Regions from separate parts of the Enterococcus sp. LJL98 genome, predicted to be linked through region 2. Evidence: a T-box and tRNA genes for the amino acid it is inferred to sense, from the RefSeq annotation. Region 2 holds a T-box; the other holds one or more tRNA genes.
What was found. The T-box of region 2 lies ahead of leuS (leucine--tRNA ligase). A T-box ahead of a tRNA ligase gene usually reads a tRNA of that ligase, here a tRNA-Leu.
Positions count from the first base shown of each region.

Region 1: it has a tRNA-Leu gene. The T-box ahead of leuS (leucine--tRNA ligase) is inferred to sense a tRNA for this amino acid. The anticodon was not compared.

Region 1 covers NZ_JBTXLU010000001.1:479,152-482,580, forward strand. The annotation lists gene ACYSNO_RS02230 (DUF2187 domain-containing protein) at 95-286, shown strand; gene ACYSNO_RS02235 (pyridoxal phosphate-dependent aminotransferase) at 683-1,900, opposite strand; tRNA gene ACYSNO_RS02240 (tRNA-Leu) at 2,129-2,210, opposite strand; gene ACYSNO_RS02245 (hypothetical protein) at 2,437-3,168, opposite strand; gene ACYSNO_RS02250 (glycoside hydrolase family 13 protein) at 3,260-3,429, opposite strand, start outside.
Region 2 covers NZ_JBTXLU010000004.1:83,537-86,965, reverse strand. The annotation lists gene ACYSNO_RS04935 (muramidase family protein) at 1-1,076, shown strand, start outside; T-box leader at 1,127-1,332, shown strand; gene leuS (leucine--tRNA ligase) at 1,394-3,429, shown strand, end outside.

The DNA.
Region 1 (3,429 bases), on a different contig from region 2:
TTTCATTTTTTCTATTTTAGCACATAATGTGGCTACAGATACGATTTATTTAAAATACTTTCGCAAATTTGCTAATGGATTAGGAGTGGTTTTTATGGAAACGCAAACAATTGAACTGCAAACCAACGTTACTTTTACATGGGAAGAGATTCGTTTATTCGGGGCAATTGAAAAAGAGTATGAAAATTCTTTTTTAATTCAAATCATTGATCCTTCCAAAGATATTATGGAAAAATACAACGGTCGAATGGTTGTTAGCAAAAAGATTTGTGAAATGATTGTTTGAGAATCGAATCCCGTTACGCCTCCAAAAGCGATGGACTACATTCAGCTTGTGGAGGTTTTTTTCTATATTTGTCCTCTTTTCTATTCGATATTAATCGGTGGGGCTCTTGGTAATTTGAACAGACGTCCAATGCTTTCGCCTTTGATTTCAATGTTTTATAAAAAGCAACAGACAAGCCATGGGATCAATCGCAACGAAAAATGAGGCCATGACAGTTGTCATAGCCCCAGGCCAATTTTATGAAGGTTTGACGGATAAACGGGAAACAAAGGGCTCATCTTCGCGTAATTCGAGCAATAAAAAAGCCAGTAGTTCAATTTTTTTCCAGTATCTCATAAAACCACGACTCTTGTAACACTTCTTTTTCGTCCGCTCATCGTTCATTTTTTGTTTTTTTTATTTTTGCTGATAGGTTGCTAAAAACTGTCGCATCCGATCAGCCGTCATTTTTAATTGCTCCATATTAGGTAAGTAAACAATTCGAAAATGGTCTGGCTCTTGCCAATTAAACCCGCCACCATGAACAAGCAAGACTTGATGTTCATGTAAAAAATCTAAGACGAATTTCTCATCATCAAGAATGTTAAATTTCTTTGTATCAATTTTAGGAAAGAGATAAAAAGCCGCTTTCGGTTTAACCACCGAGAGGCCAGGAATCTCATTAACCGCTTTGTAGATGAATTCTCTTTGTTCATAAATGCGACCACCGGGTAATAATAGTTCATCGACACTTTGGTAGCCTCCTAAGGCAGTCTGTACAATTTGCTGCGAAAGAACATTGGAACACAGACGCATTGAAGAAAGCATGTTTAAGCCCTCAATATAGCCTTTGATTCGTGATTTATCTCCGCTAATTGCCATCCATCCTACCCGAAATCCCGCCACACGATGCGACTTTGAAAGACCACTAAAAGTCACCACTGGCCGATCGGGTGCCAAGGCAGCTATATGTACATGTTGATGCCCGTCCATCAATAAACGGTCGTAGATTTCATCTGAAAAAATAATCAAATCAAATTCACGCGCAATCTTTACGATTTCTTCTAAAATTTCCTTCGGATAAACAGCGCCCGTCGGATTATTCGGATTGATTAAAACAATCGCCTTGGTTTTTGGGCTGATTTTCGTGCGAATGTCCTTAATATCCGGATTCCATTCACTCGCCTCATCACAAAGGTAATGAACCGCTTTTCCCCCTGCCAATGAAATCGAGGCGGTCCACAAAGGATAGTCAGGCATCGGTACTAAAATTTCATCTCCATCATTACATAAACCTTGCATGGACATCGTAATTAACTCGCTCACACCATTTCCCGTATAAATATCATGGATCGAAACATTAGGAAATTGCTTTACTTGATAATATTGTTCGACTGCCTTACGAGCAGAAAAGATGCCTTTTGAATCGGAGTACCCTTCCGATTCTCGAACATTCAAAATCAAATCTCGAACAATTTCATCTGGCGCTTCAAAACCAAAGGTCGCTGGATTTCCCGTGTTTAATTTTAAAATACTCATGCCTTCGTCTTGCATTCGTTCCGCTTCTTCTAATACAGGCCCACGGACATCGTAACTTACACCATTTAATTTTGTTGATTTTTCAAATTTTTTCATTCGTTTTCCTCTTTTCGAAAAATTTCATCTGAAACGGAACCTTTTGATTGTTTTTTACCGTGCCCTATTATACCAAAAAAGAAACAATCGCGGGGAATTTGACAAAAAAAAAGAAAACAAATGACAGGCAAAGTTTCAACTCAAAAACAAAGCAAGAGGATTGCCACTCCAATTGATTTGTTGCAAATAAAAAAACAACCTTCGCAACGGAAGATTGTTTTTTTCTTATGCGGCTTATGGGACTCGAACCCACACGAGTTTCCTCATACGCCCCTCAAGCGTACGCGTCTGCCAGTTCCGCCAAAGCCACTTCATAAATCTGGCTGCTTTCATTTCACTTCAAACGTTCATTTCTTGCAGCTGTTTTGTTGCAAATAAAATGACAACAAGTAGATACTACCGATAAATCATTCATTTGTCAACCGTCTTTTTGAATATAAGAACAAATTTCACCTAATTTTTATTCTGCTTTCGAAAAAACCAACTGAACCTTTACCGAAACAAAGTAAGGGGCAGTTGGTTTTCAATTCGACCGTTTATCGAAAATAATTCTTCTCAGTCACATCATTGGTTTCTTTGGCAATCATCCCATCGAGCGAGCGATTTAATGACATCCGCTTCTTTGATTTTTTAGGTTCTGACTCTTTGAGTAGCTCGGTTGTTGCAGGAAACTTCTTGACACTCGGTTCATCGTCTTTTCGTTCCTGATAAGGCGTCCGTTCACTGTCAAATAACAAATAACTATCCTGGGGTTTCCTCATCGAATCGAGTAACTCGGCTTCAGAAATCGTTGATTGTGTTTCATCTGGGATAATCGAAGCCGGTATATATTTGGGTACAAAATACGATCGGCCTGAGTATGCCCGTTTCACCGAAGGGACAACCTCGGATTTTTTTTCTTTCACTAAATAAGATGCTTGGCTAACTGTCTCGCCAAAGAGTTGCTTCTTGCCTGTTTTGGTGACTTCCACTTTTGAACGTTTTGTATAGTCCGGTAGATTTGTCCGATGTCGCTTTAATTCTTCTCTTTGTTGAATGCTGTGGCCAGCTTTGTTTTGCCCCGTGCGAGTCGAGCGGCGCAATTCCTTCGTGTCTTGAATTGTTTCTTTTTTTGTATAAAACGGTGTGCCTGTCTCTTCCGTCAAAATCCATGGTTCGTGAGCAGAAAAAAGCGGTTTTTTTTGCTCTCTCTGAATTTTCACACCTGTTTCATCCGAATAAGCAGGAAAGCGAAAGTGTTTTCGCTTAATTTCATCACTATTTCTCATTTTTCTCATCCTTTTAAACCAGATTTCCTTCATAATACCATACTTTTGAAAGGAGAAAGCTGCCTAATTACAAGATTTTTTTCATTTCATATTAAGATTCAAGAAACAAATAACTATTTTCTTCAAGTGTTTGATTTTTCAAACGTTCGTTCACCTTAAACACTACTTCAGAAGGCCCCGTTAAAAAGACAAAAGCTTCCGTTATCCGCACAGGATGATTCGTCGGATTGAACAGTACGACAACGTATTGTTGCCCATTTT
Region 2 (3,429 bases):
ACAACAGTGAAAGTAATCAAGAAAATAATCAAGCGACGGGACAAGAAAAAACCTATACGGTAAAATCAGGCGATTCGGTTTGGTTGATTGCCAATAATCATGGGATTACGATGGATCAGCTTCGTAGCTGGAATAACCTTAAAGGGGACTTGATTCATCCGGGGCAAAAACTGATTGTCAGTCAATCCGGTCAAACAACACCGAAGCCAGAAACACCCAAACCGGAAACGCCTAAACCAGAGACACCGAAACCACCAACCAATAGCAGTGCAAAAACGTATACGGTGAAATCAGGCGACTCCGTTTGGTTGATTGCTAATAATCATGGAATTACGATGGATCAGCTTCGTAGCTGGAATAACCTTAAAGGAGACTTGATTCATCCAGGGCAAAAACTGGTGGTGAGTCAATCGGGTCAAACAACGCCGAAGCCAGAAACACCCAAACCGGAAACGCCCAAACCAGAGACACCGAAACCACCGACAAATAGTAGTGCAAAAACGTATACGGTGAAATCCGGCGATTCGGTTTGGTTGATTGCCAATAATCATGGAATTACGATGGATCAGCTTCGTAGTTGGAATAACCTGAAGGGTGATTTAATTCATCCGGGACAAAAACTAGTGGTGAGTCAATCAAGCACAGGTGGCACGAATACTCAGCCGACACCGCCAGCGAATAACAATCATCAAGCAAATACGCCAAAACCGTCCACTCCAAGTACGAGTCAACAGTACTACACAGTGAAACCCGGGGATTCGGTTTGGTTGATTGCCAATAATCATGGGATTACGATGGATCAACTTCGTAGCTGGAACAACCTTAAAGGCGATTTGATTCACCCAAATCAAAAAATTATTGTCAAAAAAGGAACGACCAGTACGGCAGCCAGCAATTCCACTAGTGGGAATCAAACAACAACGACTGGGAACCAACAAGCGACACACAAAATCGTTAGTGGGGATAGTTTATGGGCTTTGGCACAAAAATACGGTGTATCGGTTGCGAAGCTCAAAAGCTTGAACCATTTGACTTCGGATACGATTTATGTTGGACAAACCTTGAAAGTACGTTAAAACACTTGAAAGAGTGAGAAAAATTTGCTAGTATACACGTAAGTCAAATAATCAACATGTTTGAAAAGGAATAGTAAAAAGCCCTTCTTTCTTAGAGAGTACACGTGTGGTGCAAGTGTACAAAGAATCTTTTGAACTCACCTTGTAGTGTAATCTTTTGAAGACAGTAGGAAGATTCGGTGACGACCGTTAACACGTTGAGGCTAACTTTTTTGTTAGTAAATTTAGGTGGTACCACGTCAAATACGTCCTATAAGAAACGACTTTGTTTCTTATAGGATTTTTTTTATGAAAAAATAGCAGAGGAGCGTTTTATCGTGAATTACAATCACAAAGCAATTGAGAAAAAATGGCAAAAGTATTGGGCGAAAAATAATAGCTTTAATACGACAGACGAATCGAATAAACCAAAATTTTATGCACTCGACATGTTCCCTTACCCTTCAGGACAAGGCTTACATGTCGGACATCCAGAAGGCTATACAGCAACAGATATTTTGTCGCGCATGAAACGAAGCCAAGGGTATAATGTGTTACATCCAATGGGGTGGGATGCATTTGGACTACCAGCAGAGCAGTATGCCTTAGATACCGGTAATGATCCGGCAGAATTCACTGAAAAAAACATTGAGACTTTCCGTCGTCAAATTAACTCCTTAGGTTTTAGTTATGACTGGAATCGTGAAATTAATACGACGGATCCAGAATATTATAAATGGACGCAATGGATTTTTACGAAACTTTATGAAAAAGGCTTGGCTTATGAAGCCGAAGTTGCTGTGAACTGGGTGCCTGAGCTAGGAACCGTGATTGCCAACGAGGAAGTCATCGACGGTAAAAGTGAACGTGGTGGCTATGATGTCATTCGCAAACCGATGCGTCAATGGATGTTGAAAATTACAGCATATGCTGATCGTCTATTAGATGATTTAGAAGACTTAGATTGGCCAGAAAGTATTAAAGAGATGCAGCGCAACTGGATTGGTCGTTCTTATGGTGCGAATGTGACATTTAAAGTTGCTGGAAGAAAAGAATCGTTTACTGTCTTTACAACACGACCAGATACATTGTTTGGAGCGACATACTGCGTTTTAGCGCCAGAACTTGAATTGGTACAAAAGATTACCAGTCCTGAACAAAAAGCAGCAGTGGAGGCTTACATTGATGCAGCTAGTAAAAAGTCCGATTTAACAAGAACCGATTTAGTGAAAGAAAAAACCGGCGTCTTTACCGGAGCTTACGCGATCAACCCAGTCAATGGAAAAGAAGTACCAATTTGGATTGCAGATTATGTACTTGCGACCTATGGAACTGGTGCAATTATGGCCGTTCCAGCACACGATGACCGCGATTATGATTTTGCAAAAACTTTTGGAATTGAAATCTTACCGGTTCTAGCAGGCGGCGACATTGAAAAGGCGCCTTTCCTTGAAGATGGTCCCCATATCAATTCAGATTTCTTAAACGGTTTAGATAAGGAAACGGCGATTGAAACGATGTTAACTTGGTTAGAAGAAAACGGCGTAGGGAAAAAAGAAGTCAGCTACCGCCTAAGAGATTGGCTGTTTTCACGTCAACGTTATTGGGGAGAGCCAATCCCAGTGATTCACTGGGAAGATGGGACAATGACAACTTTACCACTTGAAGAGTTGCCTTTGCGTTTACCAGTAACAGATGACATTCATCCAAGTGGCACGGGGGAATCTCCGCTTGCCAACATCTCTGACTGGGTGAACGTTGTCGATCCAAAAACAGGCATGAAAGGACGTCGTGAAACCAATACAATGCCGCAATGGGCGGGAAGTTCTTGGTATTTCTTACGCTTTATCGATCCGCATAACAAACACGAAATCGCCAACTATGAAAAATTAGAGTGTTGGTTACCTGTTGATATTTATATCGGTGGTGCAGAGCATGCCGTCCTTCACTTATTGTACGCTCGCTTCTGGCATAAATTCTTATTTGACCTTGGCGTTGTTCCGACTTCCGAACCGTTCCAAAAGTTGTATAACCAAGGGATGATTTTAGGGGAAAACAACGAGAAAATGTCGAAATCTCGTGGAAATGTCGTGAATCCAGATGACGTGGTGGAAAAATACGGGGCAGATACTTTGCGTCTTTACGAAATGTTCATGGGACCATTAGATGCAGCCATTGCTTGGAATGAAAACGGCTTGGAAGGTAGCCGGAAGTTCTTGGACCGTGTGTGGCGTTTACTTGTTGACGAAGAAGGAAAAATGCGGGATCGGATCACGACTTTTAATGATGGAAAATTAACGAAGGTCTATCATCAAACCGTGAAAAAAGTGACAGAAGATATGACACATCTCCGTTTCAATACGGCGATTTCACA